Regions from separate parts of the Stenotrophomonas sp. YJH_SMC_122 genome, predicted to be linked through region 2. Evidence: predicted binding sites of a transcription regulator. Region 2 holds the regulator's gene; each other region holds the start of a gene.
The links. The regulator HrcA, encoded in region 2, represses chaperone genes, less so after heat shock. The targets are predictions, from matches to a motif close to TTNGCACTCNNNNNNNNNGAGTGCNAA.
Positions count from the first base shown of each region.

Region 1: rpoH (RNA polymerase sigma factor RpoH) is a predicted target of HrcA. The motif match lies at 1,729-1,755, and genes of this name have one in related genera.
Region 3: AC5P66_RS13330 (co-chaperone GroES) is a predicted target of HrcA. The motif match lies at 2,156-2,182, and genes of this name have one in related genera.

Region 1 covers NZ_JCAFST010000009.1:114,577-118,731, forward strand. Annotated here, with positions in the region: gene purD (phosphoribosylamine--glycine ligase) at 1-737, shown strand, start outside; gene rpoH (RNA polymerase sigma factor RpoH) at 842-1,717, opposite strand; gene ung (uracil-DNA glycosylase) at 1,996-2,709, opposite strand; gene AC5P66_RS13515 (response regulator) at 2,706-3,548, opposite strand; gene ftsX (permease-like cell division protein FtsX) at 3,556-4,155, opposite strand, start outside.
Region 2 covers NZ_JCAFST010000015.1:4,734-8,888, reverse strand. Annotated here, with positions in the region: gene dnaK (molecular chaperone DnaK) at 1-468, opposite strand, end outside; gene grpE (nucleotide exchange factor GrpE) at 650-1,165, opposite strand; gene hrcA (heat-inducible transcriptional repressor HrcA) at 1,229-2,293, opposite strand; gene recN (DNA repair protein RecN) at 2,409-4,070, shown strand.
Region 3 covers NZ_JCAFST010000009.1:78,141-82,295, reverse strand. Annotated here, with positions in the region: gene cutA (divalent-cation tolerance protein CutA) at 1-56, opposite strand, end outside; gene AC5P66_RS13335 (endonuclease) at 125-1,915, opposite strand; gene AC5P66_RS13330 (co-chaperone GroES) at 2,229-2,516, shown strand; gene groL (chaperonin GroEL) at 2,598-4,155, shown strand, end outside.

The DNA of each region.
Region 1 (4,155 bases), on a different contig from region 2:
GCGTGGTGATCGAGGAATTCCTCGGCGGCGAGGAAGCCAGCTTCATTTCGATGGTGGACGGCGTGCATGCGCTGCCGATGGCCACCTCGCAGGACCACAAGCGCGTCGGCGACGGCGACACCGGCCCCAACACGGGTGGCATGGGCGCGTACTCGCCGGCGCCGGTAGTGACGCCGGAGGTGCATGCACGCGTGATGCGCGAAGTGGTGAACCCGACCGTGCAGGGCATGATCGCCGACGGCATCCCGTTCACCGGTTTCCTCTACGCCGGCCTGATGATCGATGCCAGCGGCGCGCCGAAGGTGATCGAATTCAACGTGCGCTTCGGCGATCCGGAAACCCAGCCGGTGATGCTGCGCCTGCAGTCGGACCTGGTCGAGCTGGTGGAAGCGGCGATTGATGGCCGCCTGGACCAGGTAGAAGCGCAGTGGGATGCGCGCCCGTCACTGGGCGTGGTACTGGCCGCGAAGCCCTACCCGGAAGCGCCGATCACCGGTGACGTGATTTCCGGCCTGGGCGACGTGCCAGCCAGCGCCAAGGTGTTCCATGCCGGTACGGCGTTGGATGCCCACGGCCAGGTGGTCAGTGCCGGCGGGCGCGTGCTGTGCGTGGCGGCACTGGGTGACAGCGTGCGTGATGCGCAGACGAAGGCCTATGCCGGCGTGGCCAAGGTCAGCTGGGCCAACGAATTCCACCGCAACGACATCGGCTGGCGCGCGATCGCGCGCGAGGGGTGAGGCGGGTGCGGCATCAGGGCATCCACGTGGCGTGGATGAGAACGCCGCAAAAAACAAAAAGGCCCGGCAATGCCGGGCCTTTCTTCATTCCAACGCCTTCCCGCTTACGCGGTGAACAGCGCCTTCATCTTCTTCAGCGCGTTCGCCTCGACCTGGCGGATGCGCTCGGCGGACACGCCGTACTCGTCGGCCAGCTCCTGCAGCGTCACCTTGCTGTCGGCATCCAGCCAGCGACGACGGATGATGTCGCGCGAACGCGCATCCAGTTCGGCCAGGCCTTCGCGCAGCAGCTGCATCTGGTTGTCTTCGTTGTCCTCGCGCTCGTAGGCCATCGACGGGTCTTCGTCATCGGCAACCAGGAACGCAGCCGGCGACGGCGGTGCGTGTTCGTTGTCCTCGTCGGTCGGCGCATCGAAACCGATATCGCGACCGGACAGGCGCGACTCCATTTCCATGACCTCGCGCTCGGACACGTTCAGGTCCTTGGCCACCGCGCTGACTTCCGCCGCGTTCATCCAGCCCAGGCGCGTCTTCGACTTGCGCAGGTTGAAGAACAGCTTGCGCTGCGCCTTGGTGGTGGCGACCTTCACGATGCGCCAGTTCTTCAGGATGAACTCGTGCATTTCGGCACGGATCCAGTGCACGGCGAAGGAGACCAGGCGCACGCCCATGTCCGGGTCGAAGCGCTTGACCGCCTTCATCAGGCCGATGTTGCCTTCCTGGATCAGGTCGCCCAGCGCGAGGCCGTAGCCGTTGTAGCCGCGGGCCACGTGCACCACGAAGCGCAGGTGCGAATGCACCAGCTCGCGGGCGGCGTCCAGATCGTTGCCGTCGCGGAAGCGACGGGCCAGGTCCTGTTCGTCATCGACCGACAACACCGGGATCTGGTGCACGGCACCGATGTAGGCGTCCAGCGAACCGAGCGCACTGGGAATCGGGAGATTGTTTGCCACAAGGGCAGTAGAGGTGTTCTGGCTCATAGGCACCCATCTTAGCAGTCCGGGATTTGGACTGCTAAAGGAGGAAAAAGTTCCAGCATCCTATTGATGCAACACTGGTCCCAAACAGAGCCCTACCGTAGCGCGATTTGATGACAGTGGCGAGCACGCTTTTCGGGATTCACAATCCCTTGCAATTCAAGCAATTACCTGCCGTAAAGCGGCCGATTCCAGTCAAGCGGAGCTGAACGGGCCGTTCTGGAGGCCCATTCAGGCCCGGGGACGTTGCCCGGTGTTCAGGCCCAGCGGCCCGCCGGCGCTCAGAGCGCCGAACGCGGCGGCAGCGACCAGTCGATCGGGGTCTGGCCGCGGCGCTGCAGGTACTCGTTGGCCATCGAGAAATGCCGGCAGCCGAGGAAGCCACGATGGGCCGACAGCGGCGACGGGTGCGGCGACTTCAGCACGCGATGGCGACGGGTATCGATGACCTTGCCCTTCTGCTGCGCATAGGCACCCCACAGCATGAACACCAGGCCTTCGCGTTCGCGGTTGAGCACGTCCACCACGTGATCGGTGAAGCCCTCCCAGCCACGTCCCTGGTGGGCGCCAGCCTTGCCCTCTTCCACCGTCAGCACGGCATTGAGCAGCAGCACCCCACGTTGCGCCCACGGAATCAGGCAGCCGTGGTCCGGGCGCGGGATGCCGAGATCGCTCTCGATCTCCTTGTAGATGTTCAGCAGCGACGGCGGCACCGGCACGCCCGCCGGCACCGAGAAACTCAGGCCATGCGCCTGGCCGCGGCCGTGGTACGGGTCCTGCCCGAGGATCACCACCTTCACCTGCTCGAACGGCGTGGCGTCGAACGCGGCGAAGATCTGCGGGCCGGGCGGGAACACCGCCGCACCACTGGCCTTGCGCTGGCGCAGGAAGCTGGACAGCTCGCGCATCTGCGGCTGCAGCAGGTAATCGCCGACATGCTGCTTCCAGCTCGGTTCCAGCTGGATCGTCGGGGTGTCAGCTACTTCATCCATCATCGAATCAGGGGTCCATCGTTCAATCGGGCCAGGCGCAGCTGGAACAGCACCTTGGTGACCAGCAGCCGCTCTTCGATCGGCTTGAGCACCAGGTCGTTGGCACCGGACTGCAGCAGCCCGGTCTGGTTGTGCGGGTTGCCGTCACCGGTCATCACCAGCACCGGCAGGCGGCGCTTGCCGTAACCGAAGTCCACGCGCACGCGCTGCACCACGTCGCGCCCACTCAGTTCGCCCTTCAGGGTGACATCGGTCAGCACCAGGTCGATGCGGTGGCGGCTGCGGCCCAGCGACTCGGCAGTGAGCAGGGTGAATGCCTCTTCGGCGCTGACCACGTGCAGGACGTTCAACTGCTGCCGCTCAAGCATGCGCTTGGTGGCCTCGGCCACCACGCGGCTGTCCTCGATGTAGAGGATGGTGGCGCCGGGGATGGTCTGCGGCTGCACGTAGCCACGGATGAAGGTCGCCAGTGCCTCATGGCCCAGCGCCTTGTCGAAATAGTCGGTGACGTACTCGGTGAAGCGACGCTGCTCCAGGTGCTGCTGGGCATCGCCGGACACAACGATCACCGGCACATAGGCCTGACCGGCGGCTTCGCGCACCATCCGCGCCAGCGCCAGACCGTCGCCATCGCGCAGGGTCAGCGAGGTCGTCACCAGGTCCACCGGGCCCTGCGCCAGCGCCTGCTGCGCATCCTCGATGCTGTCGCAGCCGATCACCTCCACGCCCGGCAGGTCACGCTGCAGGACATCGGCGATCAGCTTGCGCACCAGCTTCGAACCATCGACCACCATCACCCGCGTCGCGGGCCCTTCAAGGTGCTTCAGCGCTTGCGGTTGCATGCCGGTCTCAGGTGTCGGTCGGGCGGGTCTGGCGGAGGAAGTGGCCGGTTACCAGCCAGGCGCCCAGCCAGCCCAGCAGCAGCGTGCCGACCAGGACCAGGCCGCCGTGCAGCAGGTCCAGGCCATGCAGCACGAACGGGCTGCCGTAGCTGCGCGAGAGTTCGGCCAGCGGCACGCGCAGGGCGGCACCGGCGGCGCCGATCAGGGCCAGCGCTACCGCGCCGGCGCCCAGCCCGTACCACGCGCCCAGGTACAGGAACGGGCGGCGGATGAAGCCATCGCTCGCGCCGAGCAGCTGCAGCACGCCGATCTCTTCGCGACGGGCCTGGATGTCAAGGCGCACCGTGTTGCCGACCACCAGCGCGGCGCCCACGCCGAGCAGCACCGACAGCACCTGCACCAGACGTGCACCGAACGCCAGCCAGGCGTCCAGGCGCTGGCGCCACAGCGCATCGTGCTGCACCAGATCGGCCTCGGGCAGGCTTTCCAGCGCGCGTGCCAGACGTGCGTCGTCCTTGCCCTGGCCCGGGGTGATCACCAGCAGCGAGGGCAACGGATTGTCGTTGAGCGCATCGATCGCCTCACCGAGGCCGGCATCGCGCAGTTC
Region 2 (4,155 bases):
CTTGGTCGCCTGGCGCTGGCTGTCGTTGAAGTAGGCCGGCACGGTGATGACCGCTTCGGTGACCTTCTCACCGAGGAAGTCCTCGGCGGTCTTCTTCATCTTCTCCAGCACCTTGGCCGAGATTTCCTGCGGGGCCATCTTCTTGCCGTCGCTGGTGGCGACCCAGGCGTCGCCATTGTCATGGGCCAGGATGCTGTACGGGACATGGGCAATGTCCTTCTGCACCTCACCGTCGGTGAACTTGCGGCCGATCAGGCGCTTCACCGCGTAGAAGGTGTTCTTCGGGTTGGTCACGGCCTGGCGCTTGGCCGAGGCACCGACCAGGACTTCGCCGTCCTTCGTGTAGGCGACGATCGACGGGGTGGTGCGATCGCCTTCCGAATTCTCGATGACGCGGGCCTTGCCGCCGTCCATGATCGCCACGCACGAGTTGGTGGTGCCGAGGTCGATACCAATGATCTTGCCCATGGGGGAGACTCCTGAGGATGCTTGTTGGGGTCAGTCCGGCCGTTCGGCCGGTGGATGAATACGATGTGGGGGAGGCCCGTGGAACATTCAAGCCACCTCCCGAACGCTGTGTTTCCGATGATCCGCCGCGTTCAGCGTCGGGTCGGGTGACGGGTCTGTCCGCCGCCCCGGCCCCGCGGGATCAATCGGCGGCCACTACCACCAGCGCCGGCCGCAGCAGGCGCTCGTTGAGCAGGTAGCCCTTCTGGAACACGGTCACCACGCTGCCCGGGGCGGCGCCCGGGGTCGGCGCCTGGCTGATGGCCTGGTGGTGCTCCGGGTTGAACGGCTGGCCGATCGGGTCGAGCAGGACCAGGCCGTTGTCGGCAGCGACCTTGAGCAGCTGCTTGTAGGTCAGCTCCAGGCCTTCGCGCAGCGGGTGCGGGTCGTCGCCGGCGGCCTTCAGGCCGGCATCCAGGCTGTCGAACACCGGCAGCAGCTCGCCCAGCAGCTTCTCGTTGGCGAACTTGCGGGCCTGCTCGATGTCACGGGCAACACGCTTGCGCTGGTTTTCCAGGTCGGCGCGCTCACGCAGCGCATCGGCCTTGACCTGCTCGACTTCGGCGCGCAGGCGCTCGACTTCGTCGTTGACGCCGGCGGTGGCAGCCGCATCGGCGGCACTCTGCTGGGATTCGATATCTGGCTGTTCGTGGTTCATGTCTGGGTCCCTGGCGGTCACTCTCCGCCTCCACCCACCCTAGTGTGGGCGGGATGCTGCGTTTCAAGCGTCGGATGTTCCCGGCGTGCGCCCGGCCGGCGAAAAGGCCGCGCCAAGCACATCGGCGGTGGCCTGGACCAGCGGGATCACCCGGTCGTAGGCCATCCGCTTGGGACCAATCACGCCCAGCACGCCCAGCACCTGGCCATTGGCGGTGTACGGGGCAGTGACCAGCGAGACGCCCTGCAGCGGCATCATTCCGGTCTCTTCGCCGATGAAGATGCGCACCCCCGGCGCCTGGATGGTCCGCTCCAGCAGCTGCAGGATCTCGCGCTTGCTGGAGAACAGTTCGAACAGTTCGCGCAGGCGCTCCAGGTCGGACAGGTCCTGCACCCCCATCAAGCGGGTCTGGCCGGCCACCAGCATGTCGTCGGCCGCCGGCTGCAGGGCCTGCTCGGCCAGTTCGATGCTGTGGGCGAGCAACTGCTCCAGTTCGGACCGGGCGTCGCGCAGCTCCAGCAGCAGGCGGGTACGGATCTCGGCCATCGGCAGGCCGGCGAAATGCGCGTTGAGGTAGTTGGCGACCTGCTCCAGCTGGCCTGGCGCAAACTCCTGCCGGGTCTCGATCACCCGGTTCTGCACCTCGTTGTCGGCAAATACCAGGATCGCCAGCACCCGGCGCCCGTCCAGAGCCACGAAATCGATCTGGCGGAAGGCGAACTGCTCGCGCCGCGGTGCGCTGACCACGCCGACGAAGTGGCTCATCGCCGAAAGCAGCTCCGAGGCGCTGCCGAGCAGGGCCTGAGTACTGCCGCCGCCGGCCAGTTCCTGGCGCAACCGGGCCAGCTCGCCCTCGCCCGGCGGCTGCATCTGCAGCAGGCTGTCGACGAACACCCGGTAGCCATGCGCGGTCGGGATGCGCCCGGCCGAGGTATGTGGCGAGGCCAGCAGGCCCAGATCCTCCAGGTCGCCCAGGATGTTGCGGATGGTGGCCGGGCTGACTTCCAGGCCGGCCACGCGCGCCAGCGTCTGCGAGCCGACCGGCTCGCCGTCCTGGATGTAGCGCGCGATCAGCGTGCGCAGCAGATGGCGCGCGCGTGGAGCAAGCTGGTCGGGAGAACCGTGCATGGAATCAACCTGTGAGACACGGACACTAGATAATGGCGACGCATCACCTTGGCAAGTCATTGGACCTCCCGCGCGCGCGTGCTAGCGTTGCGCGGCTGCTGATACCCCCTTACCCATGCTCAGACATCTTTCGATCAAGGATTTCGCCGTCGTCCGCGCCACCGAACTGGAGTTCGGGCCAGGCATGACCGTGGTTTCAGGCGAGACTGGCGCCGGCAAGTCGCTGATGGTCGACGCACTGGGCTTCCTGTCCGGCCTGCGCGCCGACAGCGGCGTGGTCCGCCATGGCGCCGCACGCGCCGAGCTTTCCGCCGAATTCGCGCTGGAGCAGCTGCAGGCCGCCCGCCAGTGGCTGGCCGACAACGAGCTGGACGACGAGGACCAATGCCAGCTGCGCCGCGTGATCCGCGCCGACGGCGGCTCGCGGGCCTGGATCAATGGCCGCCCGGTGACGCTGGCACAGCTGGGCGACCTGGCCTCGCTGCTGGTGGAGATCCACGGCCAGCATGAACAGCAGGCGCTGCTGGCGCGCCCGTCGCAGCTGGCCCTGCTGGATGCCTATGCCGGCAACGAGAACGAGCGCCGCCAGGTGCGCCACGCCGCCGCGGCCTGGCAGGCGCTGGTCGATGAATCGCTGGCGTTGTCGCAACAGGGCGACGTCAGTGACCGGATCGGCTTCCTGGAGCACCAGCTGCGCGAACTGGACCGCGAGGATCTTGAACCGGAATCGATTGCCGCGCTTGGCGCCAGCCACCGTCGCCAGGCCCACGCCAGCGCCCTGCTTAGCGCCTGCCAGGCCGCCAGCAACCAGCTCAACGGCGATGACGGCAGCTCTGCGCTGGACCTGCTGCAGCAGGTGCGCCACGAGCTGTCGCGTCTGATCGAGCACGACCCGCGCCTGGGCGAAGTGGACAGCCTGATCGAGAACGCCTCGATCCAGCTGCACGAAGCCCTGTCGCTGCTTGACCGCGTGCACGACGATCTGGATGCCGACCCGGAACAGTTCGAGGAGAACGAGCGCCGCCTCGGTCGCCTGCACGACCTGGCCCGCAAGCACCGCGTGCCGATGGACGAACTGGGCGCGCAGCGCGAGCGCATGCATGCCGAAGTGGAGCAGCTGCGTGGCGCCGACGAGCGCCTGCAGCGCCTGGCCGGCGAGATCGACAAGGCCGCCGCCGCCTGGCGCGTACAGGCTGAAGTGCTGACCGCCAGCCGCCGCAGCGCCGCTGCCGAACTGTCGGCCACCACCACCGGCATCATCGCCGAGCTCGGCATGGGCGGCGGCCAGTTCCTGATCGAACTGGAGCCGCAGGACAGCGGCAAGCCCGACCCGCAGGGTGCCGAGCGCGTCGAGTTCCTGGTGGCGGCCAACGCCGGCCAACCGCCGCGCGCCCTGCGCAAGGTGGCCTCGGGCGGTGAACTGTCACGTATCTCGCTGGCCATCGAAGTGGCCGCGCTGGACCTGGATGCAGTGCCGACCATGGTGTTTGACGAGGTCGACTCCGGCATCGGTGGCGCGGTGGCCGACATCGTCGGCCAGAAGCTGCGCGCGCTCGGCGAGAAGCGCCAGGTGCTGTGCGTGACCCACCTGCCGCAGGTCGCCTCCAAGGGCCACGCCCATTACCGGGTCAGCAAGGCCCCGGTGGAAGGCATGACCCAGAGCGCAGTGGAAAAGCTGGACAATAAGGCGCGCGAGGAAGAGCTGGCGCGCATGCTCGGCGGCGTGGAAGTGAGCAAGGAAGCGCGGGCCGCCGCCCGCAAGCTGTTGCAGGTGTAACGCCGGCCGAGCCGGGCATTGGCTCGGCTTCCGCACGGTAGTGCCAGCCGCTGGCCGGCATCCCGATGCGGGTGGATGAAGATCA
Region 3 (4,155 bases), on a different contig from region 2:
CTGGCCCGGTCCGGGCAGGTGGTCAACAGCAGCAGGACGGGATCGACGGTCGGCATGACCGTCGAGTATAGGGCCGCCGCCGGGTCAGGGCCCGGCGGCGGCAGTAGACCGCAGCGTTGCGCGGTCAGTTGGCCAGCTGGCAGGTGGCTGGCTTGGCCGAGGTGAACAGGGCCGGGGTCGCCCACTCGGGGTGGTCGATGAACGGGTTGCGATTGCCCTGGAAGCTGTAGACCACGTCATTGCGGGCACGCTCGGCATCATCCGGCGGATCGGACAGGTGCCAGTCGATCAGCGTCGACAGCAGGCCCATGTAGGCCGGCGAACTGCTGGTCTTGACGATCTTGCTGCGGTCGTCGGTCAGCTCCAGGTCCGGCTCGGACTGACCGGTGGCCGCATCCTTGCCGCCCTCATAGCGGATCGCCATGTACATCACCGCACGCGCCATGTCGCCCTTGCGCTTGCCCCACACCTCGAAGGTGCCGGTGTTGCCGTCCGGCGTGCGCACCCAGTTGGAGTTGCCCGGATAGCCGCCGCTGCCGCCGCCCTGGCCGTTGTTGGCTTCGGTGGCACGCTCGCCGCAGCTGGCATCGCACTTGCCGAACGGCTTGTTGCCACGGTCGGCGTTCCACTGCGCGTCGGTCAGGTACAGCATGTGGGTGTCGGTGTACGGCGCGTAGGGCAGGCCCTTGTCACCGGTGGTGGTGGCAAAGCCCAGCGAGTTCGGCCAGGTGTGCTCGCGGTTGTAGGTCAGGCCGCTGCCGGTGCCCGCACGATCACTGACCTTGGCGTAGCTGCGGTTGCGGTAGGCATCGAGGATGCGGTTCGGGTTGTTCGGATCCTCGTCGGCGATTTCCAGGATGGTCCAGGTGCTGGTGCCCGAGCCGCTGTACGGGTAGGCGGTATGGCCCTTGATGGTGGCGTGCAGCGAGCAGCGCAGCTGGCTGGGGCTGCTGGTGTTGACCCTGGAGTAGTAGCCGGCCGGCACGCCCGGGTTGCCCGGGTCCGGATTGCCGCCGGTGCTGGCCACGGTGAAGGCGATGCGGCTGTCGGCGGCCGGATGCGCGCCCTGCAGGTCGGTGATGCGCGCGGCGCGGATGTCGAAGCGGCAGGCTTCACCAGCCACCAGCGCGGTATTGGTGGACAGCTTCACGCTGCGGCCGCTGGCCGGGAAGGTCAGCGGCACGGTGCCGGAGGTGCCGCAGCTCAGGGCGAAGGCGCCACTGGCCAGGTTCACCGTCTCGCTGAACACCACTTCCAGGTCGGCGGCAGCGGGGAAGGTGCTGCTGCCCTGCGCCGGGGTGGTGGTGGAGACTGACGGCGGCGTGTTCGGGCCTGGCGTGCCACCGCCGCTGAAGGTCTGGCCGTTGTTGCAGCTGCCGAAGGTCTGGCCGGCCGAATCGGCCCAGGTGAAGTGGGTGTACTGGCTGCCGCTGCCGGTCAGCTGCAGTGACGTACCCGGCCCCGTGCTGTTGCTTTCGGCCACCGGGATGTTCTGGCTGGTCATGCCGGCGGCAGGGCCACCGGAGGCGGTGATGGCGCCCTCGTAGCTGAGGAACTGGACCACCTTGCCGCTGGCATCGACCAGGGCGATGCCGTCGTTCGGACCATTCTGGATGCCGTTGGTCGGATAGTTGACCACGGCGATGGTGGCGCTGCCGCAGCCGGCGGCGGTGCCGGCCGGGACCGGATTGTTGGCATAGACGGTGGCGGCCGACGGATTGCTGCCGTTGTAGAGGTACAGGCGGTAGCCGGACAGGTCCTCACCGGCAGTGGCTACGACCTCGATCGCTTCGCCGACGTCACCGGCGGCGGTGCTGTCGTCGTAGTGCAGTTCATTGATGAAGACCTCGGCCTGGACCGGCGCAGTGGCCAGCGCCAGCAGGCAGGCGGCGGCAAGCGGGGACAGCAATCGCATCGACGACTCCTTGTGATTGGGAATGCCTGACCGAGCCTAAGGCCGATCCAGTGACACTTTGTCGTAAATGAACGTCAGATATCTGACAGTGCGACGCTTGTCACCGAAATTGTCCAGGACCGACGCCTTGGGCGAGGCGCGCGGGCGGGAAAATTTTTTTTAGTTCCGCCCTTGAAAGGGGGCGGCGGGGCTCCATCTCTGCCCTGCTCCCGACGTTGTCGGGTTTCTTCACGTGCGGTTCTGGCACTCGCCTGGGGTGAGTGCTAACATCGCCGGACTTTTTTAGACCAATCAATCACTTAAGAGGTCTCCTATGAGCATCAAGCCGCTGCACGACCGCGTTGTGGTCAAGCCGATCGAAGCCGACGAAATCTCCGCCGGTGGCATCGTCATCCCCGACTCGGCCAAGGAAAAGTCCACCAAGGGTGAGGTCGTGGCCGTCGGCCCGGGCAAGCCGCTGGACAACGGCAACGTGCGCGCGCCGTCGCTGAAGGTCGGCGACAAGGTCATCTACGGCCAGTACGCCGGCAGCTCGTACAAGAGCGAAGGCGTCGAATACAAGGTCCTGCGCGAAGACGACGTGCTCGCCGTCATCGGCTGAGCCCCGGCGCGACCTGTTTCAACCTGATCCCAGACTCCCAGCCGCCGGGCATCGTCCGGCGCTACCAATGAGGTAAATGCAATGGCTGCCAAGGATATTCGTTTCGGTGAAGACGCCCGTTCGCGCATGGTGCGCGGCGTCAATGTTCTCGCCAATGCCGTCAAGGCCACCCTGGGCCCGAAGGGCCGCAACGTCGTGCTGGAAAAGAGCTTCGGCGCCCCGACCATCACCAAGGACGGCGTCTCCGTCGCCAAGGAAATCGAACTGGCTGACAAGTTCGAGAACATGGGCGCGCAGATGGTGAAGGAAGTTGCTTCGCGCACCAACGACGATGCCGGCGACGGCACCACCACCGCCACCGTGCTGGCCCAGGCCCTGATCCGCGAAGGCGCCAAGGCCGTTGCCGCCGGCATGAACCCGATGGACCTCAAGCGCGGTATCGACAAGGCCGTTTCGGCTGCCGTCGCCGAGCTGAAGAACATCTCCAAGCCGACCGCCGACGACAAGGCGATTGCCCAGGTCGGTACCATCTCGGCCAACTCGGATGAGTCGATCGGCCAGATCATCGCTGACGCGATGAAGGAAGTCGGCAAGGAAGGCGTCATCACCGTTGAAGAAGGCTCGGGCCTGGACAACGAGCTGGACGTGGTCAAGGGCATGCAGTTCGACCGCGGCTACCTGTCGCCGTACTTCATCAACAACCAGCAGTCGCAGACCGCTGACCTGGATGACCCGTTCATCCTGCTGCACGACAAGAAGATCTCCAACGTCCGTGACCTGCTGCCGGTGCTGGAAGGCGTCGCCAAGGCCGGCAAGCCGCTGCTGATCGTCGCCGAAGAAGTCGAAGGCGAAGCGCTGGCGACCCTGGTGGTTAACACCATCCGTGGCATCGTCAAGGTCGTGGCCGTCAAGGCCCCGGGCTTCGGCGACCGTCGCAAGGCGATGCTGGAAGACATGGCCGTGCTGACCGGCGGCACCGTGATCTCCGAAGAAGTCGGCCTCTCGCTGGAAAAGGCCACCATCAAGGACCTGGGCCGCGCCAAGAAGGTGCAGGTCTCCAAGGAGAACACCACCATCATCGACGGCGTCGGCGACAAGGCCAACGTTGATGCACGCGTGGCGCAGATCAAGACCCAGATCCAGGACACCTCCTCGGATTACGATCGCGAGAAGCTGCAGGAACGCGTGGCCAAGCTGGCCGGCGGTGTTGCCGTGATCAAGGTCGGCGCCTCGACCGAAATCGAAATGAAGGAAAAGAAGGACCGCGTCGACGACGCCCTGCACGCCACCCGTGCGGCCGTTGAAGAAGGCGTGGTTCCGGGCGGCGGCGTCGCCCTGGTCCGCGCGATCACTGCGCTGGCCGGCCTGAAGGGTGCCAACGAAGACCAGAACCACGGCATCCAGATCGCCCTGCGTGCGATGGAAGCCCCGCTGCGCGAGATCGTGGCCAACGCCGGCGACGAGCCGTCGGTCATCATCAACAAGGTCAAGGAAGGCACCGGCAGCTTCGGCTACAACGCGGCCACCGGCGAGTTCGGCGACATGCTGCAGTTCGGCATCCTGGACCCGACCAAGGTGACCCGTTCGGCCCTGCAGAACGCGGCCTCGATCGCCGGCCTGATGATCACCACCGAAGCCA